DNA from 4 places in the Niveispirillum sp. genome. Region 2 is predicted to be linked to each of the others. Evidence: predicted binding sites of a transcription regulator. Region 2 holds the regulator's gene; each other region holds the start of a gene.
The links. Region 2 encodes PhoB, which activates phosphate uptake and scavenging genes when phosphate is short. Its sites were predicted from a motif close to TNTCATAAAACTGTCA; they were not measured.
Positions count from the first base shown of each region.

Region 1: a site for PhoB is predicted at 5,082-5,097, ahead of ACT6Q8_RS16475 (bifunctional 2',3'-cyclic-nucleotide 2'-phosphodiesterase/3'-nucleotidase). Genes of this name have one in related genera too.
Region 3: a site for PhoB is predicted at 3,772-3,787, ahead of ACT6Q8_RS16500 (PhoX family protein). Genes of this name have one in related genera too.
Region 4: a site for PhoB is predicted at 5,264-5,279, ahead of ACT6Q8_RS15030 (diacylglycerol/lipid kinase family protein). Genes of this name have one in related genera too.

Region 1 covers NZ_JBQVOH010000006.1:230,300-237,504, reverse strand. The annotation lists gene ACT6Q8_RS16485 (hybrid sensor histidine kinase/response regulator) at 1-2,367, shown strand, start outside; gene ACT6Q8_RS16480 (nucleoside 2-deoxyribosyltransferase) at 2,403-2,924, opposite strand; gene ACT6Q8_RS16475 (bifunctional 2',3'-cyclic-nucleotide 2'-phosphodiesterase/3'-nucleotidase) at 2,921-4,891, opposite strand; gene ACT6Q8_RS16470 (TonB-dependent receptor) at 5,173-7,205, shown strand, end outside.
Region 2 covers NZ_JBQVOH010000001.1:208,345-215,549, forward strand. The annotation lists gene pstA (phosphate ABC transporter permease PstA) at 1-1,152, shown strand, start outside; gene pstB (phosphate ABC transporter ATP-binding protein PstB) at 1,155-1,958, shown strand; gene phoU (phosphate signaling complex protein PhoU) at 2,006-2,731, shown strand; gene phoB (phosphate regulon transcriptional regulator PhoB) at 2,773-3,480, shown strand; gene ACT6Q8_RS00995 (pyridoxal-phosphate dependent enzyme) at 3,578-4,945, opposite strand; gene ACT6Q8_RS01000 (hypothetical protein) at 5,027-5,716, opposite strand; gene ACT6Q8_RS01005 (TetR/AcrR family transcriptional regulator) at 5,757-6,371, opposite strand; gene ACT6Q8_RS01010 (PaaI family thioesterase) at 6,344-6,838, opposite strand; gene ACT6Q8_RS01015 (aspartyl/asparaginyl beta-hydroxylase domain-containing protein) at 6,904-7,205, opposite strand, start outside.
Region 3 covers NZ_JBQVOH010000006.1:239,905-247,109, reverse strand. The annotation lists gene ACT6Q8_RS16515 (ABC transporter permease) at 1-959, opposite strand, end outside; gene ACT6Q8_RS16510 (ABC transporter ATP-binding protein) at 956-2,527, opposite strand; gene ACT6Q8_RS16505 (BMP family lipoprotein) at 2,564-3,571, opposite strand; gene ACT6Q8_RS16500 (PhoX family protein) at 3,846-5,879, shown strand; gene ACT6Q8_RS16495 (alkaline phosphatase D family protein) at 6,078-7,205, shown strand, end outside.
Region 4 covers NZ_JBQVOH010000005.1:277,258-284,462, forward strand. The annotation lists gene ACT6Q8_RS14990 (SPOR domain-containing protein) at 1-156, opposite strand, end outside; gene ACT6Q8_RS14995 (hypothetical protein) at 276-620, shown strand; tRNA gene ACT6Q8_RS15000 (tRNA-Thr) at 794-869, opposite strand; gene ACT6Q8_RS15005 (hypothetical protein) at 1,045-1,218, shown strand; gene dcd (dCTP deaminase) at 1,303-1,857, shown strand; gene murA (UDP-N-acetylglucosamine 1-carboxyvinyltransferase) at 1,939-3,228, shown strand; gene ACT6Q8_RS15020 (glycosyltransferase family 4 protein) at 3,309-4,337, opposite strand; gene ACT6Q8_RS15025 (UDP-2,3-diacylglucosamine diphosphatase) at 4,334-5,119, opposite strand; gene ACT6Q8_RS15030 (diacylglycerol/lipid kinase family protein) at 5,329-6,246, shown strand; gene ACT6Q8_RS15035 (hypothetical protein) at 6,243-6,572, opposite strand; gene ACT6Q8_RS15040 (F0F1 ATP synthase subunit delta) at 6,959-7,205, shown strand, end outside.

The sequences.
Region 1 (7,205 bases), on a different contig from region 2:
GATCCCAAGCCCATGCTACTGACGGTGCGGCGGGTGGCCGTGGTGGCGCTGCTGGGCATGGCGTATCTCTATTACCTGATGATCGGCACTACCTTCCCGTTGGCCACCATCGGGACGGTCAGTTTTGCGGGCGTGGCGCAGTTCGCACCGGCCCTGCTGATGGGGCTGTTCTTCCGGCGGGTGACCAAGGCGGGGGCCATCACGGGGCTGGTGGCCGGGTTTGTCGCCTGGGTCTATTCGGTACTGATCCCGTCCTTTGCGGTGGCGGGGCTGGTGCCGGGGCATCTGATGGATCAGGGCTTGTTCGGGCTGGGCTGGCTGACCCCCACGGGTCTGGGCGGCATCCATGATCTGGACACGCTGGCCCATGGCGCGCTGACCAGCCTGGCACTGAACCTGTTCATGATGGTGCTGGTGTCCGGCATCACGGGCCAGTCCGACCTGGAAAAGCAGCAGGCCCGCCGCTTCGTCTCCATGCGCCACGACGCGCGGGACGGGGTGGCACCGGCGCGCGGGGTGACGCTGGGCGACCTGTACGAACTGGCGCTGCGCTATGTCGGGCGCAGCCGCGCGGAACCGGTGTTCCGTGAGCTGGTGGGCCTGGGCGCCGATGAGGGCAAGGACCTGTTCGAGGAGGGGTTGAAGCGGCGCATCGATGAGGAGGCCGTGCAGGCGACCGAATGGCTGCTGGCCGGGGCCATCGGGTCGGCGTCGGCGCGCGTGGTGGTGGCAAGTTTGCTGTCGGACCGGCGCCTGTCGCGGTCCGACGCGCGGTCGATCATCGATGAGGCGTCGCGCGCCATCCTGGACAGCCATGTGCTGATGCGATCCACGCTGGAAAATGTCGGCAAGGGCATCTGTGCGGTCGATAAGGATTTCCGCCTGCGTCTGTGGAACCGCCGGTTCCTGGAGATGCTGGAAGTGCCGGAAGGCCTGATCAAGGTGGGCACGCCCATGGGCGAGCTGGTCGCCTATCTGCAAAGCCAGGGGGAGTTCGGGGAAGAAGGCGAGATGGAAACCCTGTTCGCCCGCCGTCTGGACCCCAAGCGCCGTGACATGCCCGACAGTTTCCACCGCACAAGGCCCGATGGCGTGGTGCTGGAGATTATGTCCAACCCGTTGCCTGATGGCGGCTTCGTGGCCGTCTATACCGATGTCACCGACCGGCACCGGGCGGCAGAGGCGCTGCGCGCCGCCAATGAGGGGCTGGAACGGGGGATTGCCGAGCGCACCATCGATCTGGCCATCGCCAAGTCGGAGGCCGACCGTGCCAATCAGGCCAAGACGCGGCTGTTGGCCGCCGTCAGCCACGACCTTTTGCAGCCGCTGCATGCGGCGCGCCTGTTCATTTCCGCTGCATTGGACCGGGGGCCGGACGCGCTGGTGACGCAGGCAGACGCGGCGCTACGGTCGGTGGAACAGTTGCTGGGCGATCTGCTGGACATCACCAAGCTGGATACAGGCGTGGTGAAGCCCAACCGGACGGCGGTGGCCATTGATGACGTGCTGCATCCGTTGACGGACGAGCTGGCCGTGGTGGCGCAGCGGCACGGGTTGCAGCTGCGCTTTGTACCAAGCCGGGCCACGGTGGATACCGATGCCGTCCTCCTGCGCCGGATCGTGCAGAATCTGCTGGCCAATGCCCTGCGCTATACCCCGCGCGGGCGCATCCTGGTGGGGTGCCGGCGGCTGGCGGGGGCCGTGCGGGTGGAGGTATGGGATACGGGACCGGGCATTCCCGACGATAAGCGCGAAGAGATTTTCAAGGAGTTCCGGCAGCTGGGCAACGGGCAGAGCGACCGCGACAAGGGGCTGGGCCTGGGCCTGTCCATCGTGGAACGGTTCGCGGCCATCCTGGGCCACCGCGTCAGCCTGCGGTCGGTGGAGGGCAAGGGATCTTGCTTTGCCGTCGAGGTGCCGCTGTCGGCCCGCGCCGCCGACCCGGCACGGCCCGCCGTGGGGGCCAGCGTTACGGGCCTGGAAGGCACGCTGGTCCTGTGCGTGGAGAATGAGCCGGCCATCGCGGAGGCGACCATTGCGCTCCTGTCGGGATGGTCATGCGAGGTGGTATGGGGGGCAACGGGGGCGGATGCGCTGGCCGCCCTGGGCGACCGGGTGCCGGATGTCGTGCTGACCGATTACCATCTGGACCATGGGATGAGCGGGCTGGACGCCCTGTCCCTGATCCGGGCGCGGTTCGGGGCCGACCTGCCCGCCGCCGTGATCACCGCTGACCGCACGGAAGCCGTGAAGGACAGCGTGGCGCAGGCCGGGTGCCGGGTGCTTTACAAGCCGGTGAGGCCGGGTGCCCTGCGCGCGCTGTTGAGCCATATGCTGGCCGAGAAGCGGCGGGGGCGGGCGGCGTAAGGTAGGTCCGTGACGACGAAAAGCAGAGCTGAAACCTACGCCCCGAACCAAACCGCCGCCGCCCTGGCTGCCTGGATGAAGCTGCCCTGCACGGGACCTGTAGCCGGGTCGACCAGCATCAGGTTCACGGGCAGGCCAAATTCCTCCACCTCCATCTGGTCGGCATCGCGCCAGACGCGGCCATCATGGGCCAGATACTGGCGCGACTGGGTGCGTTGCAGCAGGGGGCGGATATCGCCCGACCAGGAGAAGACGGGTTTGCCCAGGGCCGCGGCAAACCCCATCTCATAGGCCGTACCATCATCGACGGACGGTCCCCGGAAGGGCATGCAATTGGCGATCACGCCGTCGGCCCCCCGTATCAGGTCCAGGTTGGCCTGCCGGATGCGGGCGGCGAATGCCGCCCCGCCTTCGCCGTCCGCAGGCGACAGGGCGTTATCCATAGGGAACACGCCCTCCAGCCACAGCTCCTCACAGATGGCCTTCATCGACGCCGCTGCCGCCAGCGGGTCGGGCAGGAATACATCCGGCCCGGCCAGATAAAGGCGCGGCCTCACCGCGTGCCGCCGATCTTCAGCGGATCGACGCGGAAGCGGGCGAACCCGTCCGGCGCCGGCCCTTCATAGGACAGGGCCGGCTGTTCGGACAACAGTTCCTGGGCCAGCGGCGAGCTGTCAAAATAGACATTCACCCCAGCCGGCATGGGCGCGATGCGGAAGGAATTGTCGGTCGACGGCTCCACCACGCCCTTGGCGCGGATATATTCGATGATGGCCGACTGCACCGTGTCGGGCGACTGATAGACGACAGTGCTACCATCCAGGCCCGGCACCGCACCGCCGCCATTGGCGCGGTAATTATTGGTGACGACCAGGAATTCCTGTTTGTCGTCGATGGGCTTGCCCTGGAACATCAGGTCCTTGATGCGGTGCGCCTTGTCATTGGCCGGCTTGCCGTCGCGGTCGAACCGTTCGGGCTGCGTCAGGTCGATTGTATAGGTCACGCCATCGATAATATCGAAGGAATAGGCCGGCACCCGCACATTCACCAGCGACTGCGGCTCCTTCTTGTTGGGATCAATGACCGACAGGGCGCGGGTCGACATTTCCAGCCAGTCACGCACCTGCGCCCCCGTCAGTTTCACGACGGCCAGCTGGTTGGGATAGACATAAAGGTCGGCGACATTGCGGATGGCCACGCTGCCGGCGGCAATGTCGGTATAGAAGGCGGGACCCGGCCGCCCGCCCGACTTGAACGGTGCCGCCGCCGACAGGATGGGCAGGGAGGCCAGCTCCGTCCCGGCCAGGGCACGCGCCACATAGGCTCGCTGCGCCTCGGCCACCAGCTCCACGCCGGCGCTGTCGCCCAGGAAGGAGAAATAGGAATGGATGCGCGCCGTCACCTTGCCTACAGGGCGGCGGACATAATCCAGCGTGCCTTGATGGCTGGGGGCCAGCAGGGTGCCGACCTCGGCGTCGGGTTCGGCCACCACCATGCGGCCGTCCTGGCGTTCCTGGATGGGCTTGGCCATGGCCGTACCCTCCACCACCTGCCAGCCCTTGCCCTTCTTTTCCAGCTTCAACTGGATCATGCCCAGATGGCTGCCATAGGAACCGGACATCACCAGCGGCTTGCCATTGACGGTGCCCTTGGCAAGGTCGGCCTTGGGCAGGCCCTCATAATCCTTGCCAGGGAAGACGCGGTGGCTGTGGCCCGTGATGACGGCATCGACGCCCGGCACCTCGGTCAGGGCGTTGGAGATATTCTCCTCGCCCCCTTCACGCGGGAAGAAGGACAGTCCCGAATGGGACAGAACGATGATGACATCGGCCCCTTCCTTCTTCATGCGCGGGACATAGACATTGGCCATGTCGATAATGTCGCGGGTGGTGACGCGGCCTTCCAGCTTGTCCTTGTCCCACGTCATGATCTGGGGGGTCAGCAGGCCCAGGATGCCAACCTTCACCTTCTGCTTGGCGCCCTTGTCATCGACCAGGGTGCGTTCCTGGATGACATAGGCGGGGTAGAGGGTGGGATCGTTGGCCGGGTCCTTGTCGCCATCGACCTTGAAGACATTGCCGGCCAGCACGGGGAACTTCGCCCCCGCATAAACATTGTGCAGCACGTCCAGGCCGAAATTGAATTCATGATTGCCCAGGACGGCGGCGTCATAGCCCAGCAGGTTCATGGTGGCCATGGCGGGATGGGTGGGCTTGTCCTTGCCCACCCCGCGCTCGCGCACGACCCAGTCGCCCATGGGCGTGCCCTGGATCAGATCGCCATTGTCCAGCAGCAGCGTGTTGGGATTGGCGGCGCGTGCGGCGCGGATCAGCGGCGTGACCCGGATCAGGCCGACACCGGCATCCGGCTTGTCGGCATAATAATCGTAATCCTCCAAATACATATGCAGGTCGGTGGTGGCCAGTACCTGCAAGTCGATCTTCTCCTGTGCTGTGGCGGCACCCGCCATCGACAGGAACAGGGCGCCCGCCATCAGGGCACGGGAGGGGAGATTACGAATCACGGAAGGCGCTCCATCGGGTTCTGTTGCCGCCCGGCAGCAGGTGCGTCGCAGCAATCACGGTTAAGAAATGCAGGAGACGCGGGTCTCGCCCCTCCGAACCGGCATGCTGCGCCGCAAAACTGTGGCGGTAATGATACGCTGGTTGAGATATAGCCGTTCAAGCCCCTGCAGGCATAGCTGCAGAGGTGCTTGTCATGGAACTGTAATTTATTCGTTACCTAAGCGTCACGGGCATCTGGTGTTGTCCGCGCGATCCGGTCCGGCTTATTGGGGGCTTTCGTATGACCATCGAGAATAAGAAGGCGGCGTCGATCCTGCGCCGTCACCTGTCCGCTTTGAATATCGGCACTGGCGCCCTGGCGCTGGCCATCGCTTCTTCCTGGGCCGTCCCGGCCATCGCGCAGCAGACGACCTCGTCCATGACGGGTCAGATCGTGACCGCCGCCGGCGCCCCGGCTGCTGGCGCAGAAGTCACCATCGTCCATACGCCGTCCGGTACGCGTTCGGTCACCAACGTCAATGACCAGGGCCGTTTCCAGGCCGGCGGTCTGCGCGTCGGCGGCCCCTACACCGTGACCATCACCGCCGCCGGCGCTGAGCCGCAGGTGCTGGAAGGCATCTTCATCTCGCTCGGCGAGCCGTTCGCCCTGGATCTGGCGCTGGGCGCCAAGATGGAAGAGATCGTGGTGACCGGTGAGCGCGCTGCCCCGACCACGGTCGGCATCGGCACCAATTTCGGCCAGCAGCAGATCACCAATGCACCGTCGATCAGCCGCGACCTGAAGGACATTGTCCGCAACGATCCGAAGGTCTTCATCGACGTCACGAACTCCAGCGCCATTCAGATCGCTGGCTCGTCCAACCGCTTCAACAGCCTGACCATCGACGGTGTGAAGCAGAACGACGATTTCGGTCTGAACGCCGGTGGCTACCCGACCCAGCGCTCGCCGCTGTCGATCGACGCCATCGAAGGCCTGTCCGTGCTGACGGCTCCCTATGACGTCGAATATTCCGGCTTCCAGGGCGGCACGATCAACATCGTGACCAAGTCGGGCGGCAACACCCCGCATGGCTCCTTCTATTATTATTATGGCGATGAGAGCCTGTCGGGTGACCGTTCGGGTGGCCGCACCAACCTGATCAGCCCCTACAAGGAAAAGACCTGGGGCGGTTCGCTGGGTGGCGCGCTGGTCGAGGACAAGCTGTTCTTCTACGTGAACTACGAGAAGTTCAAGAGCCAGGCTCCGGTGGTGTTCGGCACCTCCGATAGCGGCCTCGGCAATCCCGTCGCCGGCATCACCACGGCCCAGGTTGAGCGTATCCGTCAGATCGCGCAGAGCGTCTATGGTTATGACACGCTGGGTCTGGCCGACGGCTCCCTGCCGGAAGAAGACGAGAAGATCCTCACCAAGCTGGACTGGAACATCAACGACAGCCACCGCGCGTCGTTCGCCTACCAGCGCAACGAGGGCAATAACATCCGCGACGCTTCGTCCAGCACCAGCGCGACCCCGCGCACGCTGTCGTTGCAGTCGAACATGTACAACTACACCCAGATCATGGACAGCTACTCGCTCCAGCTGTTCTCTGACTGGACGTCTGACTTCTCCACCGAAGTCAAGCTGGCCCGCAAGGAAGTGGACAGCCTGCGTCTGCCGCTGAACGGCTTCGGCTTCGGCGAAATGCGCGTCAGCACCAATCCGACCGGTCTGGCCGTCAACAATAACGGCTTCGGTCAGGTCGTGTTCGGCCCGGATATCTCGTCGCACAGCAATGTGCTGCGTACGAAGACCGACAGCGGTAAGTTCAAGGGCACGTACCTGCTGGGCGATCACAAGATCACCGGCGGCTACGAATACGACAAGATCGACTACTACAACCTGTTCCTGCAGCGCAGCCTTGGCTACTGGGAATTCGCCTCGATCGAGGCCTTCCAGAACCGTCAGGCGCAGCGCTTCCGGTATGCCAATGCCGTTTCGGGCAACCCCGAAGACGCGGCGGCCAAGTGGGCCTACACGCAGCACTCCTTCTACCTGCAAGATACGTGGGACGTGAGCCCCGGCTTCCAGCTGCAGGGCGGTCTGCGTTACGAGCTGTACAAGACCAACGACGCCCCGCTGGCCAATGCCAACTTCCTGTCGCGCTACGGCATCACCAATGCCGCTACGATCGACGGCAAGGACCTGTGGCTGCCGCGCGTTGGCTTCACCTATGAAGCCACGGAAAGCACGGTTGTCCGCGGTGGCGCCGGCCTGTTCTCCGGTGTCGGTGCCGCCGTGTGGCTGTCCAACGGCTACAGCAATGACGGCGTGAC
Region 2 (7,205 bases):
ACCCTGCTGAAGGAAGGCACGTCCGCCTTCTTCCAGACGGAGGTCAAGCTGGCGGTGACCATCGATGCCGGCACCATCGACCCGCAGGGTACCGGCAACCCGGCCGAGTGGGATCGTGGTGCGTTCCAGACCCTGGTGACCGACGCGCTGTACAAGGCGTTCCCGGACGTCACGGGCCGGACGGAGAAGCGCGACCTGCGCGGTCTGGTCAGCCCCGTAGCCGGTGTTCGCCTGGGCCAGATGCTGGACAAGAACCCGGCCCTGGTTGGTCAGACGATTGAGGTCTGGCTGCCCGCGTCCGACGGTATCAACCAGATCGTCAAGGGCGGCATCGACCGCGACCTGCCCGAGATTGAGCGTCCGATCAACGACAAGCAACTGGCCTGGTTCGACAGCCTTCAGCAGCGTGGAGACGTGAAGTCGGCCTTCAATACCACCTTCTTTACCGCCAGCGACAGCAACTACCCTGAATTGGCAGGCTTGCTTGGTGCGGCGGTAGGGACGCTGTTGACGATGCTGGTCACGCTGGCCATCTCCCTGCCCATCGGCGTTGCTGCGGCGGTCTATCTGGAAGAATTCGCGCCCAAGAACCGGTTTACCGAGATCATCGAGGTGAACATCAACAATCTGGCGGCCGTGCCCTCCATCGTGTTCGGTCTGCTGGGTCTGGCGGTGTTCCTCAACTTCTTCGGTATGCCGCGTTCTGCCCCGCTGGTCGGTGGTCTGGTGCTGGGCCTGCTGGTGCTGCCCACCATCATCATCGCCAGCCGCGCGGCGCTGAAGGCGGTTCCGCCGTCAATCCGCGAGGCAGCGCTGGGCATGGGCGCCTCGCGCCTGCAGACGGTGATGCACCATGTGCTGCCGCTGGCCATGCCGGGCATCATGACGGGCACCATCATCGGCATGGCCCATGCTGTGGGTGAGACGGCACCGCTGCTGATGATCGGTATGAATGCCTTCGTCACGTCGGCACCCGATAGCCTGCTAGCCAGTTCCTCGGTCCTGCCCGTGCAGATTTTCATCTGGGCGGACAAGCCGGAACGCGGCTTTGTCGAACTGACCTCGGCCGCCATCCTTGTGCTGCTGGCCTTCCTGATCCTGATGAACGGTGCCGCCATCTGGCTGCGCAAGAAATTCGAACGTCGGTGGTAACAATGGACAGCATGACCCTGAACAAGCCTGTACAAGCCGCCGTCACCCAGCCGGTGAAGGTGTCGGCCCGCGACGTGAAGGTCTATTACGGCGCCAAGCGCGCCCTGCACGGCGTCAATGTCGATATCTACCAGAACGAGGTTCTGGCCATGATCGGCCCCTCGGGCTGTGGCAAGTCCACGTTCCTGCGGACCCTGAACCGCATGAACGACACGATCGATATCTGCCGCGTCGAGGGCAAGATCCTGCTGGATGGCGAGGATATCTACGATCCCAAGCTGGACGTGGTGCAGCTGCGCGCCCGGGTCGGCATGGTGTTCCAGAAGCCGAACCCGTTTCCGAAGTCGATCTATGAAAATGTGATCTACGGGCCGAAGCTGCATGGCCTGGCCACCCGCAAGGACGAGTTCGACGCCATCGTCGAAACCTCGCTAAAGCGCGCCGGCCTGTGGAACGAGGTCAAGGATCGCCTGCATGAGCCGGGCACCGGCCTGTCGGGTGGTCAGCAGCAGCGCCTGTGCATCGCGCGCGCCGTTGCCGTCAGCCCGGAAGTCATCCTGATGGATGAGCCCTGCTCGGCCCTTGACCCCATCGCCACCGCGCATATCGAAGAGCTGATCGACGAACTGCGCGAGAGCTTCACCATCGCCATCGTCACCCACAACATGCAGCAGGCCGCCCGCGTGTCGCAGCGCACGGCCTTCTTCCACCTGGGCGATCTGGTGGAGGTCGGTGACACGGAAGAGATTTTCACCAACCCGCGCGACGAGCGCACCCAGGGGTACATCACCGGCCGTTACGGTTGATACCTGTCCCCCAACCAACGCTCTTTACGCTTTGAGGGTTTACGTCCATGTCGCCGACCGAACATACCGTCAAGTCCTTTGAGGCGGAATTGCAGCGCCTGTCCAACCTGATCGCCCAGATGGGCGGCGTGGTGGAGGCGCAGGTGGAAGCGGCCGTGCAGGCCGTGGGCCGCCGCGATGTCGAAGGCGCCACCAAGGTCATGCAGGGCGATGCCCGCCTGGATGAGTTTGAACGCCAGATCGAACATGATGCCATCCGCATGCTGGCGCTGCGCGCACCGGTCGGCGTGGATTTGCGTGAGGTGCTGGCGGCGCTGAAAATCTCCGCCGATCTGGAGCGCACGGGCGACTATGCCGCCAATATCGCCAAGCGCTCCATCGCGCTGGCCCAGCTTCCCGTGATGCGCCCGGCCGGGACCATCCCGCGCATGGGCCGTCTGGTGCAGGAAATGCTGAAGGATGTGCTGGACGCCTATATCGACCGCGATGTCGACAAGGCCGTGGCCGCCTGGCACCGAGATGAAGAGCTGGATGACCTCTATACCAGCCTGTTCCGTGAGGTCCTGACCTATATGATGGAAGACCCGCGCAACATCACCCCCTGCACGCATCTGCTGTTCATTGCCAAGAACCTGGAACGCGCCGGCGACCATGCGACGAACATCGCGGAGACCGTGCATTTCCTGGTCCGGGGCCAGCCGCTGACGGCGGAACGGCCCAAGGGCGACAAGTCCAGCTTCACCATCATTGAACCGGTCGAGGGCGAGGGCTGAGTTAGCCCCGCCCCGCCACCATCTAGCGCCAAGGGACCCCGATGAACGCCGCCTTGAAGCCGCTGATCCTGGTTGTTGAAGACGAGGCCGACCTCGTCACGCTGCTGTCCTACAACCTGGAACGCGAAGGGTTCCGGGTCATCACCGCCGGTGACGGGGAAGAAGCCCTGTTGCTGGCCGATGAGCGCAGCCCGCATCTGATCCTGCTGGACTGGATGCTGCCGCTGATGAGCGGGCTGGAGGTCTGCCGCCAGTTGCGCCGCAATCCCAAGACCCGTGAGACGCCCGTCATCATGCTGACGGCACGTGGGGAGGAGGCCGACAAGGTCCGCGGCCTGAATAGCGGGGCGGATGATTACCTGTCCAAGCCGTTCAGCCCCACCGAACTGGTCGCCCGCATCCGCGCCGTCCTGCGCCGTGCCTCGCCGGGTCTGGCGGAAGAACTGCTGCGCTTCTCCGACATCTCCATGGATCTGGCGGCGCACCGCGTGCGGCGCGGGGGCCGGGATATCCATCTGGGGCCGAAGGAATTCGCCCTGCTGCGCCATTTCATGCAGCATCCGGGGCGGGTTTTTTCGCGTGAACAGTTGCTGGACATCGTCTGGGGCCACGACGTCTATGTCGAGCTGCGCACCGTGGACGTGCATATCCGCCGGCTGCGCAAGGCGCTGAACGAGACGGAAGAACAGGATGTGATCCGCACCGTTCGGTCGGCGGGTTATGCGCTGGATAACAAGACGACGATGTGAGTTTTGATGGGCGTCGCATGCGGGCATTCGCCCTTATGCGACCTACGGTTCAGACGTAGGTCGCATAAGCGCAAGCGCATGCGACGTGTGGCAACCCCTATCCCAACTGCCGGCGCAGATGGTTCAGCACGTCGGTGCGGGTCAACAGGCCCAGGAACACCGGGCCGTCCATGATGATGGCCACCATGTTGCGGTTGAACAGGGCGCGCAGGTCGGCCATGGTCGCGGTCACGGGCAGGGTTTCCAGACGGTTGACCATGGCCGTATAGACCTTGTCGCGGAACCGCGCCGGGTCCTTTTCGACATGCAGCAGCAGGTCGCTTTCATCCAGGATGCCGATCACCCGTTCGCCTTCCATCACGGGAAGCTGTGACACGTCGGAAATCCGCATCCGCTTGTACGCGGTCAGCAGCGTATCCTCCGGCCCCACCGTCACCACCTGGCCCTTGTCGAAGCGGCGGGTCATCAGGTCGCGCAGGTCATTGTGCCGTTCGCGCGGGGTGAAGCCGTGATCTTCCATCCAGGCATCGTTGAACATCTTTGACAGGTACTTGTTGCCCGTGTCGCAGACAAACGTGATGACCTTCTTGGGCGTCGTCTGCGCCCGGCAATATTTCAGCGCCGCCGCGAACAGCGTGCCCGATGAGGACCCGGCCAGGATGCCCTCCAGCCGCAGCAGGTCGCGCGCGGCGTTCAGGCTTTCGGTATCGCTGACATAGTAGGCGGCCTTGGCGTACTGAAGGTCGCAGATGGGGGGCACGAAATCCTCGCCCACGCCTTCGACCACCCAGGAACCGGGTTCGTCATGCGTGCCCTTGTTCACCAGATCGGCGATGATGGACCCCACCGGGTCGGCGATGACCATGGCGGTCTTTGGGCTGGCCTTGGCGAAGAAGGTGCCCAGGCCCGTGAAGGTGCCGCCAGAGCCGATGCCGGCCACCACCGCGTCGATGTCGCCGCCCATCTGGTCCAGCATCTCCGGACCCGTCCATTCCTCATGCGCGCGGGGATTGGCGGGGTTGGCGAACTGGTTCACATAGAAGCTGCCGGGGATTTCATTCGACAGGCGTTCGGCAATGTCCTGGTAATAGGCGGGGTGGCCCTTGCCCACATCCGACCTTGTGATGTGGATCTGTGCACCCAGGGCGCGCAGATTGTTGATCTTTTCGGTGGCCATCTTGTCCGGGATGACCAGGATCAGGCGGTAACCCTTGGCCGCACAGACCAGGGCCAGACCCAGGCCGGTATTGCCTGCCGTCGCCTCGATGACCGTGCCGCCGGGGGCCAGCTTGCCCTCTGCCTCCGCCGCCTCGATCATCTTGAGCGCGATACGGTCCTTGATGGAGCCGCCGGGATTCTGGTTCTCCAGCTTCAGATACAGCTCGCACGGGCCGGTATCGAAACGGGTGATACGGACGATCGGGGTGTTGCCGATCATGGACAGGATGGCGGGTGCGCCGGACATGTTTCCCCCCTGGGGCAAATGGTTTTGCCCTAAGGGAACCGCATCCTCAAACCACCCGCAAGGGGGTGTGAAATAACGAAATCAAGCTGCGGCGCGGGTGCGATCCGCGCACGATTCCGGCGGAATTGGCCGCCCATCCGCATTGATCAAACCCGCCTGGAAAAGCGCTTCGACATTATCGGTCAGATTCTCAGCGCAGGCTGGCCGTTCCCAGCCCTCCAGCCAGTTCTGTTCCAGGAAGGCCAGGATGGCGGGCTGACCCAGTTCCACCTCCCACAGGATGCCCAGGAGCGAGGCCAGCGCCTCTTCCCGTATCTGGTCATCCTGGCCCACGGCCAGCGCGCGGTTGGCCTCGTCCACGCGACCGGACTCAGGGCCCGCACCCAGGCCGAAATCGATCAGGCCCCGGCGTTCGGGCGGGGCCACCAGCCAGTGCGCCACCTCATGGATCAGGACATAGGCCTCTGACCGGGTGCGGATGGCGTGACCGTCATAGGAAAAGGCGGCCTGCGGCTCCTCATCGATCACGCCGATGCCAAAGCGGCGGGCCAGATCCACACCCGCCGCCCGGTGGGAAGGCGTGTCCACACCCAGCGCGATCAGATCGCGCGTGGCCGCAATGCGGGCCAGCACCTTGGCCGTCCGGCTTTCGGGGGCCAAGTGGCGGGCAACGGCGGCCAGGGCGTCCGGGAGGATGTGTTCGGGGATGGTGGTCAATTGCATGGCGTGCAGAAGATAGCCGCCCGTGCCCTGGCGTGAAGTGCCAAACAAGCGCGGCGGGATATCGCGCGGCGCAGAGGTGGCGGGCGAATCATGGTGTTAGCAAACCAAGGATATAGGCCTTGGCCGATGCGGCATCCCGTGCCCGCAGCGCCCCGCGCTGCCACAGGTCGCACAGGCCATGCACCTCTCCCCAGGCGCGCATGACGCGGTCGCGGATCGCGATGGAGAAGCCGGCCGGATCGTCCACCCGGCGGAAGGCCTTGCCCGCAAGGCGCGTGACCTTGGCGACCGACGGGGCCAGGGCCGGATGGGTCAGATAATCCTGTCCCGGAATGCCATACATCAGGGCGTAGAGGGCGGGCCGGTCCAGGGCGAAATCCACATAGGCGCGATAGAGCGGGCCGGGGCAGGGCTGTCCCCCCTCGCCATCGAACCCGGCCTGGATCACGGCGGCCAGCCCATCGAACCCCTGTGCCGCCAGGGCCAGGGTCAGTTCATGCTTGTCCGCGAAATGGCGATAAAGCGCGCGGTGATTGACACCGACCGCCGCCGCGACCGCGCGGAAGGACAGGGCCTCCGGGCCGCCTGCCTCCACCATGGCCAGGGCCGCCGATAGGGATGCGGCGCGCAGGTCGCCATGGTGAAAGCTGTCGCGGCGGGGGGCCAAGTCGGTGGTCAGGACCGCTTGGGGCTGACGTACCATTCCACCACCATCTTCGACACGGGGCTGCCGGCGCCGTCCAGGATCTCCACCTCCACGGGGAAGCGCACCTTGCCCGAGGATTCCAGTTCCGCCCGCAGATCGGCACCCGACCGGCCCGTGCGGGCCACGGCGCGCAGGTCGCCCTTGGCCACGGCCAGATACTGGATCGTGGCCTGGGCCGCCACGGGGCGGATGCCCGCCAGGACAGGCGCCATGGCCCCGGCCATCGCCCCGCCGCTGGCCGTCTCCGCCAGCGTGAAGATGACGCCGGCATGGGGCGTGCCGATATGGTTCTTCACCTCCGCCCGGTCGGTCACCCGGGCCTCGGCGGTGCCGTCGCCAATGCTGACCAGATCAATGCCGCAATGGCGCACGAAGGGCAGGGAACCCACCATCTGCTGGCGGATCATGTCATAGACCATCTTGGGCCTCACCTTGAACAACAGGGGAAGGATGATTTTCAGCATGGCTTGAAGTCTCCGATGGAGACATTGAGTGAAAGCGAACGATCGGTCAAGAATTTTGTCCGGTGTCAGCCCGCCTTGGCGCGAGCTGCGGCGAGGAGGTTGATTGCCTGCTGGGTCAGCGCCATACGCTGTTCAGCGTGGGCATAGAGGTCGGCGGGAAACAGGGCCTGGATGGCGGGCGTCACGTGGCTGTCGATGGCGATGACGATCCGTTCCTGGTCCGTCTGGTTCTCCACCTGATGCGGCAGGGCGAAATCGCCTGTCCACAGGGTGCCGGGCGGATAGGCCACCTTCTCATGCCCGATCCAGGTGAAGGCATCCGCCGGCACCCGCACCGGCAGCAGCAGACGGCAGATGTTCAGATGCA
Region 3 (7,205 bases), on a different contig from region 2:
CCCTGATACAGCGCGCCGAACAGCAGGGCGGCAGGGATGATGCCAGCGGGATGGTTGCGACCCATCAGGGCGACCGCGATACCGGTAAAGCCCAGACCCGCCGGGAAATTCAGCATCAGGCGATGCTGCACCCCGTGCAATTCGTTCACGCCCAGCAGGCCCGCCAAGGCGCCCGACAGGGCCATGGTGATGACGATGACCCGCTTGGGATCAATGCCGGCATAAAGGGCGGCGTTTTCATTGGCACCGGTGGCGCGCAGTGCGAAACCCCAGCGCGTGTGCCATATGAAGGCCCAGACGCCGACACAGGCCAAAAGCGCCAGGAACAGCGAGAAATTCAGCGGCGAGGACGCCATCTCAATCCCGATGCCGGCCATCATGTCGGCCATCATGGGCAGGAACATCGACGCGCTGAACGTCTCGCTTTCTGGCGACATCTGCCCCGGTTTGATCAGCACATTGACCATCAGATAGACCATCAGCGAGGACGCGATGAAATTGAACATGATGGTCGTGATGACGATATGGCTGCCGCGATAGGCCTGCAGCCAGCCGGGGATCGCAGCCCAGAGCGCACCAAAGGCCGCACCGCCCAGCACCGACAAGGGCAGAGCCGCCCACCAGGGCCATCCGGGCAGGGATAGACAGACCAGACCGACGCCCAGGCCGCCAATATAGGCCTGCCCCTCACCGCCGATATTGAACAGCCCGCCATGAAAGGCGATGGCCACGGCCAGCGCAGTAAAGATCAGGCTGGTCGCGTAATAGAGCGTATAGCCAATGCCCTCGCCCGTGCCGACAGCACCGCGCAGCATGGTGCCGAGCGCGCCCACCGGGTCCTCCCCGATGGCGAAGATGACCAGGGCCGAGACCAGCAGCGCCAGGGTGACATTCACCACGGGCAGCAGCAGGCCGGTCGCCCACCAGGGAAGATTGTCGGAACCCGCACCCGCACTCATGCCGAAACCCCTTCAACAGCGGGTGTGTCCTTGATGCCCGCCATCATCGTGCCGATCCGGCCCTCCGTGGCCTCTGCCGCCGACAGTTCGCCCACGATCTCCCCGTCGCACATCACCAGGATGCGGTCGGACAGCGCCAGGATCTCGTCGAGTTCTGCCGAGACCAGCAGGATGGCCTTGCCCCGATCCCTCAGCGACACGAGCTGGCGGTGGATGAAGGCGATGGCGCCGATATCGACACCGCGCGTCGGCTGTCCCACCAGCAGGATGTCCGGTTCCCGGTCCATTTCGCGGGCCATCACCAGCTTCTGCTGATTGCCGCCGGAGAACAGCGAAGTGCGCAGATTGGGGTTGCCGGGGCGCACGTCGAACTGTTCCATTAACGAAACGGTCTTGGCGACCACCCGCTTCCAGTCTAGCCGCCAGCCCTTGGACAGGCCCTTATCCTGGTGATAGCCCAGGATGGCACTTTCATGGGCGGGGAATTCCTTGATCACGGCCAGTTTCAGCCGGTCTTCGGGCACATGGGCCAGGCCCCGGCGCCGCGCATCGGCGGCATCATATTTCGTGGCCGGGCCGATTTCATCGCCCTTCAGCGTGACCGTTCCGCTATCGAAACGGCACATGCCAGACAAGACCTCCAGCAATTCCGACTGGCCATTGCCGGCGACACCGGCGATGCCGACAATCTCACCGGCCCGCACGCTCAGGCAGGCATCCTTCAGGGTTGTAACGCCGCGCGCATCAATGACGTTCACATTCTGCGCCGACAGCAGGACAGGGCCGGGAGTGGCCGGGGCCTTGTCCACGGCAAGCGAGGTCTTGCGCCCCACCATGGCGTCGGCCAGGGCCTGTCGGTCGGTTTCCTTGGTGATGAATTCCGCCACCACCTGACCCCGGCGCAGCACCGACACGCGGTCGGTGATGGCCATGATTTCCTTCAGCTTATGCGTGATCAGCAGGACGGTGCGCCCCTGCTGGCGCAGCCGTTCCAGGATACGGAACAGCTGCTCCACCTCCGGCGGGGACAGAACCGCGGTGGGTTCGTCCAGGATCAGCACCTCTGCCCCGCGATAGAGCGCCTTCAGGATCTCCACGCGCTGCTGCACGCCGACGGGCAGGTCGGAGACCAGCGCGTCCAGCGGCACCTCCAGCCCGAATTGCTGTTCCAGGGCCTGCACCTCGGCCCGTGCCCGCGCCATGGCGGGGCCCAGTACCGGCCCGCCCTCATGCCCCAGCAGCAGGTTTTCCAAGACGGTGAAGGTCTCCACCAGCATGAAATGCTGATGCACCATGCCGATGCCCAGGCGGATCGCGTCCTGCGGCGTGCGGATATTCACCTGTTTGCCGCGCACCAGGATCTCACCCCCGTCAGCCTCATAGAAGCCGTAGAGGATGCTCATCAAGGTCGACTTGCCGGCGCCATTTTCCCCCACCAGCCCATGGATGCTGGCAGGGGCGAAACGCAGCGTTACGTCGCGGTTGGCATGGACGGGGCCGAATCGCTTGTCGATGCCGACAAGTTCGACCGCCCAGGCGGAGGAAACGGAAGGGGGGGCGGCCGACATGGGTCCTGCTCAGGCGCTAAGTCAGTCAGGGGACGATCAGTACTTGCAGCCCTTTGCGTCGTCATAATTGGCGACGATGCGGGCGCCGGACTTGATGTCGGCGGTGGCCTTGTCCACAGCCGCCTTCATGGCGGGCGTGATCAGCGCCTTGTTATTGTCGTCGAAGGCCCAGCCCACTCCATCCTCCTTCAGGCCCAGACGGCGGTGACCCGCCTTCCAGGTGCCGTCCTGTGCGGTCTTGAACGCCTCATAGGCGGCCACGTCCACACGCTTGACCATGGAGGTCAGCACCTTGCCGGGGAACAGGTGGTTCTGGTTGCTGTCGACACCGATGGACAGCTTGCCGGCATCAGACGCTGCCTGCAGGACGCCCATGCCCGTCTGGCCGGCGGCGGCGAAGATCACGTCCGCACCCCGGTCAAACTGGCTCTTGGCCAGTTCGGAACCGCGCGTGGGATCGGCCCAGGCGGCGGGTGTGGAGCCGGCCATGTTGGCCAGCACATTGGCCTTGGGGTTGGTGGCCTTCACGCCCTGTTCATAGCCGCAGGCAAAGCGGCGGATCAGCGGGATATCCATGCCGCCGACAAAGCCCACCGTCCCCGTCTTGGACGCCATGGCGGCCAGAACGCCGACCAGATAGGAGCCTTCATGTTCGGCGAATTCAATGGACTGCACATTGGGCAGGTTCACATTGCCGTCGATCAGGGTGAAGCGGACATTCGGAAACTCCTTCGCCACCTTTTCCACCGACGGGGCCATGGAGAAACCGACCGAGACGATGATGTCAGCGTTACGGCTGGCCAGACGGCGCAGGAACTGCTCGCGCTGTGCCTCGTTCGTGACCTCGAACCAGCGGAAATTGGTGCCCGTATCCTTCTTGAACCGTTCGGCGCCGTTATTGGCCCCTTCATTGAACGACTTGTCGAACCGCCCGCCCATGTCGAAGACGATGGCCGGTTCGAACCCGAAGGCGGGCGCAACCGTGGCGGCGGTGGACATGAAAAGGGCAAGGGCCGCACAGGCGGCACGACGGGTAAACTTCATCGGCTCCGTTCCGAACAGGGGAACCCCTGGCGGCCTTCCCGATGCGGGCGCCACCGGGAAAGGGTCCCAGCAATCTTACCAGCCTGTGAAGCTAGCCAGTTCGCAGGCGCACGGCAAGGTGACAAAGCCGGCCTTTCCGTTTGGCGATGCGGAATCTGTCGCCTGTGTCACATCGCCGCCCTGCCTGTGAGGCACAGGCCTGTCAAATAACTGTAGCCTCATAGGCGTATGTAGGCTGACAAAGCCCCTTTTCCCGCTGGAGCCTGTGCGTCCCATGTCCGAGAACCGTTTCCTGACCCATGAAGAGTTTGAAGCCATCCAGGACAAGGGTGCGTCGCCGGACAGTGAGCCGACCTTTGGCGAGGTGGTGCAGGCCCGGCTGGGGCGGCGCGACATCCTGCGCGGGATGCTGGGCACCAGCGCCATCGCGGCCTTTGCGCCTGCCGTGCCCGTGGCCCTGATGGCCGGTGAGGCAAAGGCCCAGGCCGGATTCGGGTTCAATTTTGAGGAACTGACGCGCGGCATCGACGGTAATCATCATGTGGCGCCGGGATATGATGCGGATGTCCTGATCCGCTGGGGCGATCCGCTGTTCGCCGACAGCCCGGATTTCGACCCGTACAAGCAGACCGCCGACAGTCAGTTGAAGCAGTTCGGCTATAATTGTGACTTCACCGCCTTCTATCCCCTGCCGCAGGGCAGCAACAGCGCCGATCATGGGCTGTTATGGGTGAACCATGAATATACCCAGGCCGAGATGATGTTCCCCGGCCTGGCGCCGGAGGGGCAGGACAAATACCCGCCCGAGTCCGTGACCAAGGAGATGGTGGATATCGAGATGGCGGCCCATTCGGGCAGCATCGTCGAGGTCCGCCGAGGCAAGGATGGCAAATGGGCCTATGTGAAGGGCGGCAAGTTCAACCGCCGCCTCAATGCGCTCAACACCAAGATGGCGTTCACGGGCCCGGCCGCCGGCCATGCCCGCATGAAGACCAAGGATGATCCCGAGGGCCGGACCGTCATCGGCATGCTGAATAATTGCGCGGGCGGCGTCACCCCCTGGGGCACGGTGCTGTCGGGGGAGGAGAATATCGATGGCTATTTCATGGGCACCATCGACCAGACCCATCCCGAACAGCGCAATTACGACCGCATGACGGTGCCGTCCCCCTGGTATCAGTGGGGCCGGTTCCATGACCGGTTCCATATCAACAAGGAACCGTTTGCCGCGAATCGCTATGGCTGGATCGTGGAGATCGACCCCTATGACCCGACCAGCACGCCGCGCAAGCTGACGGCGCTGGGAAGGTTCAAGCATGAAGGCGCGGGCGTCACCCTGAACAAGGATGGCCGGGCCGTTGTCTATATGGGCGACGATCAGCGGTTTGAGCACGTGTACCGGTTCGTGTCCAAGGGCAAGTATGACCCGGCGGACCGCAAGGCCAATATGAAGCTGCTGGACGAGGGCACCCTGTCGGTGGCGCGGTTCGATGCCGATGGCACCGTCACCTGGCTGCCGCTGGTGCAGGGGCAGGGGCCGCTGACCCCGGCCAATGGCTTCAAGGATCAGGGTGATGTAGTCATCGCGGCCCGCATCGCCGCCACCCTGGTGGGAGCCACCCGCATGGACCGGCCGGAAGATGTGGAGGTCAATCCCAAGACCGGCTTGGTCTATGTCATGCTGACCAATAATGACGACCGGTTGCCCGACGATCCCGTCCACCCGGCCCAGATCCGCCCCAATGCCGCCAACCCGCGCCCGGCCAATAGCTGGGGCCATATTGTGGAAATGGTGCCGCCCGGCGGCGACCATGCGGCACAGAAGTTCAAGTGGGAAATCCTGGTCAAGGCCGGCAATCCCGCCGACCCGAAGACGGGGGCCAGTTTCAACAAGGCCACCACGGAAAATGGCTGGTTCTCCTGTCCCGATAATTGTGCCTTCGACAGCATGGGACGGCTGTGGGTGGGTACCGACCAGGGAGCCAAGTGGCAATGGACCTCCGGATCGTCGGATGGCATCTGGGCCATGGAGACGCAAGGTCCCCTGCGCGGTACCGCCCGCCTGTTCTTCCGCGTGCCGGTGGGGGCCGAACTGACGGGTCCCAGCTTCACGCCCGATGACCAGACGCTGTTCGTATCGATCCAGCATCCGGGATCGGACGCGGTGGACAAGGTGACCAAATCCGGCAACCGCCAGGGCACCTTCGCCGATCCGGGCACCCGCTGGCCGGACTTCAAGGACAATATGCCGGCGCGGCCATCGGTGGTGGTGATCACCAAGAAGGGTGGCGGGGTGATCGGGGTGTGAGGTTTCGCTGGGCGTAGCGCCCTCACGGTCCCGTCATCTCGTTGCAACGTATCGGACACTTGCCAATCCGCCCTGACCTCTGTCACAAGCAAAGGTGACTAAACCGGCATGCCGGTTCGTTCTTCTTCGCATTCACGTCTTGCGAACGGCCCGCCAGGGAGGCGGCCTGGGCGGGGCGTTATTGGTGGGTTGTCCTTGATGAAATCCGTGCTGCCGTCCACGCTCGCCCTGTCCCGCCGCCAACTGCTGCGCGGGGCCGGTTCGCTGGCGGTGGCGGCGCTGGCCATTCCGGTGGCGCCGCGTCTGGCCTTTGGTGCGGTCAATTTCATCGATTACCCGTTCCAGCTGGGTGTGGCGTCGGGTGAGCCCTGGCCCGATGGGTTCGTGATCTGGACGCGGCTGGCACCCCGGCCGCTTGAACCCGGTTACGGCATGTCCAGCGACATCATCCCTGTGGATTGGGAGGTGGCGGAGGACCGGCTGTTCCGCAAGGTGGTGACCAAGGGCACGGGCCTCGCCCATCCCGAACTGGGCCATGCGGTACATGTGGAGGTTTCCGGGCTGCTGCCGGGTCGTCCCTACTGGTACCGGTTCCGCTGTGGCGACCATCGGTCGATGCAGGGCCGGGCCGTGACGGCACCCGCTGCCGGCGCGCCGCTGTCCAAGCTGCGCTTCGCCGTCGCAGGCTGTCAGAATTACGATCAGGGCCTGTTCACGGCCTTTGACCATCTGGCCCGCGAAGAGGTGGATTTCGTCTATCATTATGGCGACTACATCTATGAGGGGCAGTCGCGGCCCTTCTATTTCAGCCGGCATCTGGAAGATACGGTGCCCAGCCCGCGCCGCGCCGACCTGCCCGACCCGGTGTCGCTGGACGAATATCGCCGGCGCTATGCCAAGTACAAGCTGGATACCGACCTGCAGAATGCCCATGCCGCCGCCCCCTGGATCGCCGTCTGGGACGATCATGAGATCGTGGATAACTGGGCGTCGGACTTCAACTGGGACAATACCCCGCCCGATATCTTCCGCCTGCGCCGCGCGGCGGCCGCCCAGGCCTATTATGAGCATCTGCCGTTCCGGCGCTCCTCCCTGCCCGACGGCGCGCGCATGCAGCTGTTCCGCAAGTTCGCGTTCGGCGATCTGGTCGACATGCATGTGCTGGACACCCGCCAGTATCGCAGCGACCAACCGTGTCGCGATGGGTTCCGCCCGGCCTGCCCGGATGTGGACAATCCCAACCTGACGGTACTGGGCGAGGCGCAGGAAAAGTGGCTGTTCGACGGGCTGGCCCAAGGCAAGGCGCGGTTCAACCTGCTGGCACAG
Region 4 (7,205 bases), on a different contig from region 2:
CGCGACGGCGTTGAATTCCTTGAAGGCCGTGGCGAAGTCGCCGGCGGAAAAGGCGATGCGGCCCGCCTGAAGATCGGCCAGGGCCGGCAGCGTGGTGAACAGGGTCAGCGACAAGGCCAGGGCAGCGGGCGTGGTGCGGCGGGAAAGGTGCGGCATACAGGCGACATCCGTCGAAAGGGGTGCCACTTCTTCATAGCTGACACGGGCGCGCTTGACGATGCCTCACAAACGGGCTTCAACCTGCGCAAACTGATCTTAGACCGGAGTTGCGCCTGATGGCCGCCAAGAAGAACCCGTTGAACCTGAACCCGTTGCAGTTGAAGACCCTGACCCTGTTCCAGGCCCTGGCGGAGTTTGAGGACATCACCCGTCCTGTTGGCGATGGGGCCGTGGAGGTGATGGAACTGCCCTTCACCAGCCATGGCAACCATTTCCATCTAGGTCCCTGGCTGGTCTATGCCCAGGACGCCACCGGCCTGCGCAACATCGCGCCCTGGACGGTGCTGGAACGCAAGGGCCTGATCATCGGCAATTTCCCGATGTCGGTGACCCTGACGCGCGAAGGCCTGGAATATGAGACGGGCATGCGCCGCCAGATCCTGCAGGGGTCGGATCACTGACGCTATCGTTGGTCGGGTGGCTGTAACGGCGGCGACTGCCGCCGCGCGGCACGTGCGCTGTCAAGCCAAGGGCGCGGGTGCGCCCGCCCGGCGCCTGAGGGAATAAACGAAAGCCAAAAAACAAAACCCGCCGTACCAGTGAAGGCGGGCGGGTTTTTGTTTTGAGCGGGGGATGGTGCTGCCAACTGGAATCGAACCAGCGACCTCGTCCTTACCAAGGACGCGCTCTACCGACTGAGCTATGGCAGCGCCTTCATCCGCATCACCGCTGCGTCGTCGCCGCTGCGGTGGGCGGCTATGTGCCACTCCAACCCCCGGACCGCAAGCAAAAAAATCCCGGACCTATCGATTTTTTCCGCATACTTGACGTGCAAGTGCGAAAAGGCCAGCAATCCAGCCATTTCCGCCCCAGGGATACAGGACCATGACCAGCACACCGCCCAAGAAGGATGAGCGCAAGGACCGTCTGGCCCAGGCGCTGCGCGATAATCTGCGCCGCCGCAAGGATCAGGACCGGGCGCGTGAGGCGCAGGAGGCCATGGAACGCGCCCTTGGCCCCGACCCAGCCGAAGGACAGATGCCCGACACCACGGCTTGAGTGAGCGATAGCGCTGGGCTACAAGGTCTTGCGCGCCGGCCCCATGGATGGGCGGTGCGGCTCATTGGGGACGTGGGGACCGACATGCCGATTATGCCCGACAGCTGGATACGCGAACAGGCCACCAAACACGGCATGATCGAGCCGTTCGTGGAGGCGCAGAAGCGCGAGGGCGTGATCTCCTACGGCCTCTCCTCCTATGGCTATGACGCGCGCGTCGCCCCGGAGTTCAAGATCTTCACCAATATCGACAATGCCGTGGTCGATCCCAAGAAGTTCGATGCCACCAGCTTTGTCGACCGCGAGACCGATGTCTGCGTCATCCCGCCCAACAGTTTCGTGCTGGCACGGACCGTGGAATACTTTCGCATTCCGCGCGATGTGCTGGTCGTCTGTCTGGGTAAGTCCACCTATGCCCGCTGCGGCCTGATCGTGAATGTCACGCCGCTGGAACCGGAATGGGAAGGGCATGTGACGCTGGAAATTTCCAACACCACGCCGTTGCCGGCCAAGGTCTACGCGAACGAGGGCCTGTGCCAGTTCCTGTTCTTCCAGGGCGCTTCCCCGTGTGAGGTGTCCTATGCCGACCGGGCCGGCAAATATATGAAGCAGCGCGGCGTCACCCTGGCGCGGCTGTGATCGTCCGCCCCTGATCCGCCATCATCGCGGCCCATGGTCAGGGCCGCGCTCCAATACCTCTTCTGACGAAACGAACATTCCATGGACAAGCTTCGCATCCGCGGCGGCAACCCGCTGAAGGGTCAGATCACCATTTCCGGCGCCAAGAATGCAGCCCTGCCTTTGCAGGCGGCCTGCCTTCTGACGGATGAGAAGCTGACGCTGACCAATCTGCCGCTGCTGGCCGATATCACCACCATGAACCGCCTGCTGGCCCAGCATGGGGTGGAGGTGCATATCAATGGCCGCGATGCGTTTGGCTCATCCGGTCGGTCGGTGGAACTGGATGCGGCCGACATCTTCAACCTGACCGCCCCTTATGATCTGGTGCGCAAGATGCGCGCCAGTGTGCTGGTGCTGGGCCCGCTGCTGGCCCGGTTCGGTCAGGCCAAGGTGTCGCTGCCCGGCGGCTGCGCCATCGGCACCCGCCCCGTCGATCTGCATATCAAGGGCCTCCAGGCCATGGGTGCGCAGATCGATATCGAAGGCGGCTATATCCTGGCCAAGGCGCCGGAAGGCGGGTTGGTCGGTGCGGAATTCGTGTTCCCGCAGGTGTCGGTGGGGGCCACCGAAAACCTGATGATGGCCGCCACGCTGGCCAAGGGTGAAACCATCCTGATGAATGCGGCGAGGGAGCCGGAGATCGGTGATCTGGCCCGCTGCCTGATCGCCATGGGTGCGGAGATCGAAGGGATCGGATCCGACCGTCTGGTGATCAAGGGCAAGGACCGGCTGCATGGCGCCACCTATGCCGTTCTGCCCGACCGGATCGAGGCCGGCACCTTCGCCATGGCTGCCGCCATCACGGGCGGGGAACTGGAGCTGGTCGGCGCCCGCATGGACGACCTTAAGGCGGTGGTGAAGACCCTGGCCGGCGCCAATGTGAAGGTGACGGAGACCGCCAACGGCCTGCTGGTTGCCGCCAATGGTGATCTGGTCGGCGTTGATGTGATGACGGAGCCGTTCCCAGGATTCCCCACCGACCTGCAGGCCCAGATGATGGCCCTCATGTGCGTGGCCAAGGGCGCCTCGATGATCACGGAGACGATCTTCGAGAATCGCTTCATGCATGTGCCGGAACTGACCCGCATGGGCGCCAACATCACTGTCCATGGCTCGTCCGCCCTGGTGCGTGGCGTGCCGAAGCTCACGGGGGCGCCGGTTATGGCGACCGACCTGCGTGCCTCGGTGTCGCTGGTGCTGGCCGGTTTGGCGGCGCAGGGGGAAACCACCGTCAACCGCATCTACCACCTGGATCGCGGGTATGAGCGGGTGGAAGCCAAGCTGGCCGCCTGTGGTGCCGATATGGAGCGGGTGAAGGAAGAGGATTGAGGGGGCGTTTGGCGCTGTTGCTCCCTCACCCTCCCGTCGGCGCCAACCGACGGGAGGGTGAGGGCACAACGCCCCGCCCCTCAAGCCGCCTGATCCGCCAGCCCCTCTGCCGTGAAGGGCCGCAGGTTCGCCAGAAACTGCTGAGCGCAGGATTGCCAGGAAAAGCCCAGCGCATGGTCGCGGCAGACCGTGGGGTCGATGCCCACCGCCTGTAAACACGCCCCGCGCAAATCCTCGCTCAACACCCCCGCCGGGCTGTCGCTGATGACATCCAGCGGCCCCGGCACGGGGAAGGCCGCAACCGGCAGGCCCGACGCCAGCGCCTCCAGCAACACCAGCCCGAACGTGTCGGTGCGGGATGGGAAGACGAAGACATCGGCGGCGGCGTAATGCCGGGCCAGATCCTCGCCATGCTTGGCGCCCACGAAGGTGACGTCCGGATATCTGGCCTTCAACTCGGCCAATTGTGGCCCATCGCCCACCACGACCTTCGATCCCGGCAGGTCCAGGCTCAGGAACGCCTCAATATTCTTCTCCACCGCTACCCGGCCCACGGAGATGAAGACGGGGCGTGGCAGATGGGCGAACAGGTCCTTGGGGCCAGGGTGGAACAGGTCGGTGTCCACCCCGCGCGACCAGCGGCGGATATTGGTGAAGCCGCGCCTTTCCAGATCGGCCTCGATACTGGCTGTCGCCACCATCACCGAATGGGCCGGCGCATGGAACCGCCGCACGAAGGCGTAGGACAGGGACAGCGGTACCGGCGCGCGGTCGCGCACATATTCCGGGAACCGCGTGTGATAGGCCGTGGTGAAGGGCAGCTTGTGTTTCAGGCAGTACCGCCGGGCCGCGAATCCCAGTGGGCCTTCGGTGGCGATATGGATGGCGTCGGGCTGCGCCTCCTCGATCATCTGCCGCACGCGCCGGCCGGGCGCCAGGGCTAGGCGGATTTCCGGGTATGTCGGCATGGGGATGGTACGGAACCGGTCGGGGGCGATCACCTCCACCTTATGTCCCAGCCGTTCCAGTTCGGCCCGCGTCGTCGTCAGGGTGCGCACGACGCCATTGACCTGCGGATGCCAGGCATCCGTGACGATCAGCAGCTTCACGCCGCTACCTTCACCGCCTGCCGGGCGGCGACAATATCCGCCCAGCGCAGGATCTCCAGCCGTCCATCGGGATGTTCCACCAGTGCGGTGCATGATTCGACCCAATCCCCATCGTTCACGTAAAGCACGCCATCCATGTCCCGCATCTCGGCATGGTGGATATGGCCACAGATGACCCCGTCCACCTGCCGCCGGCGTGCCTCGTCGGTCAGGGCGGTCTCATAATCGCCGATGAATTCAACGGCCTTCTTGGTCTTGTGCTTCAAGTAGGCGGATAGCGACCAATAGGGAAAACCCAGCCTGCGCCGCGCCTTGTTCAACAGGGTGTTGAGCCAGAGCAGGAACGTGTAGGCCGTGTCGCCCACGAAGGCCAACCACTTGGCGTAGCGGACCACGGCATCGAACTGGTCGCCATGGATGACCAGATAGCGTTTGCCGTCCACCGCCGTGTGGATCGTGTCCTCCAGGATGGTCACGCCACCGAATTGCAGGCCGATATAGTCGCGGAACGCCTCGTCATGATTGCCGGGAATCATGAAGACCTGGGCGCCCTTGCGTGCGCGGCGCAGGATTTTCTGCACCACATCATTATGCGACTGTGGCCAGTACCAGCTTTTCTTCAGCCGCCAGCCATCGACGATATCGCCGACCAGATACAGCACATCGGATTCGGTATTTTTCAGGAAATCCAACAGCATGTCGGCCTGACATCCACGTGTCCCCAAATGGATGTCCGACAGCCAGATGGCGCGATAGCGCAGCACGTCCCCGTCGCCCAGCATATGTTCCCCCACCGCCGGTCAACCCAACCACCAATCGTCCGCCATGAATTAAAGACTAGCCATAGCGGATCGCGCCGTTCTATACCGCTTCATCTGGTGTACTGTCAGTGTCTCTAATGAGTATTAGTGCCACATCCGCGAAAACTTCTCCAGACTGTCATCAATATTACATTGCCACTTCATCGTCCCTTCATGGAGATGTACTGGAAATGTCACATGGGCTGGATCGCCGGGTGGCGATCATCTTCAATCCCGTTGCGGGCCGCCGCCGGCCAGGGCTGGTGGAGCAGGTGATGGCCGCCGCCACCGATGCCGGGGCGGTGGTGTCGCTGCACACAACCGATGCGGCGGGCCACGCCACCGCCATCGCCCGCGATCTGGCCCGGTCAGATACGGCTGATGTCATTGTGGCTGCCGGTGGGGACGGCACCATTAATGAAGTGGTGAACGGCATGGCCGCCTCTGGCCTGTCCGACCTGCCGCCGCTGGGTGTGGTGCCGTTGGGCACGGCCAATGTCCTGGCCCACGAACTGGGCCTGACGGGATCGGCGGTGCGAATCGGGCGGCAACTGGCCCTGGGGCCTGCCCGGATGGTTCATGCCGGCATGGCCAATGGCCGGCTGTTCACCATGATGGCCGGGGTGGGGATGGATGCCCGCGTGGTGGCGGGGATTGACCCGGCCTTGAAGCGGCGGATCGGCAAGGGCGCCTATGCGCTGGGCGGTCTGCGGGAAATCCTGGCGGGGCCGGCGCTGGATTATGAGGTGACGCTAACGGCGCCTGATGGCGGGATCAGCCGGCACAGGGCGGTCAGCTGTATCCTGTGCAAGGGTCATTTTTATGCCGGAACCTTCGTGCTGGCCCCGGAAGTGCGGCTGGAGCAGCCGGTGCTGCATGCGGTGCTGTTCACAAGGCCGGGGCGGCTTGCGGCGCTGATCTATGCCGGCGCGATGACCCTGGGTCTGCTGCCCGGACGGTCGGGCGTCCTGATCCTGCCGGCCATCGCCGCCCGGATTGAGGGGCCGGTGGCCGAACCGGTGCAGGGCGATGGCGACACCATCGCCCGCCTGCCCGTCGACATAACTATATGGAGTGGTCGTCTGCGCGTGGTGGGCGGGGGTGTTTAATCCGCCCTGCGCGCAGCCGGGTGCAGGCGGTCCGTCGGCTCCACATGGGCCAGACAGTCGATAATTTCCGGCCCCTGACGGAACTGGAACCAGCCCTGGCCATCATGGAAGGACAGGCGGTAGGTGCCCTGGACATCGCGCTCCAGCCGCAGGCTGGGGTCCTTCAGGCCCGGCAGCCAGACGAGAATCCAGTCGCGCTCACGGGTGCTGGACCTTTCCATGCGCTGCCACAGGCCACGGCGGCGCCGGTCGGCCAGGATGGATTTCCAGGCGACCATGTCCATGGGGGTGAAACGCTGGCGGGCAAAGGGCAGAATGACGCACATGGCATAGCCTCGGACTTTGGTGGCACGGGTATCTCCGCACCTGGGGCCAGCCTGCTCCCGCACCCTTAATGCGGCCTTAATCCCTGGCAGTCCAAAAGCATAGGGCATGCGGAAGGTCAGGTTGGCTGCCTGCTGGGAAAAAGCCATTTCGCAACTGCACAGCGTAATGATGCGACGAAGGTCGTAAAGCGGCGCGGTTGCTGGCCAAATCCAAGGGAAGCGGTGCAAAACCGCATACCCCCAATCCACAGGCGCGCTGTTGCGTAGGGGCTATGGCTGTGTTACATGCTCGCTCGCTCGACACCGGTGGGTTCTCCTCCGGGATGGCCGATCATTGCTAACGTCCTGAAATTATTCAGGTCCACGGACTTTAACCGAGGTTACCAGTGGCAACCGAAGGGACTGGCGTCTCCGAACTCGCCTCGCGCTATGCGAGCGCTCTGTTCGATCTCGCGGATGGGCAGCAGGCCCTGGACCAGACGGCCCAGGATCTGACGTCCATCAAGGCTCTGCTCGCTGAAAGCGCGGACCTCCGCCGCTTGATCGGCAGCCCGCTGCTCGCCCGCAACGAACAGGAACGCGCTATGGAAGCCGTCCTGGCTGCGGCTGGCATCGGGGAACTCGTGCGGAAGT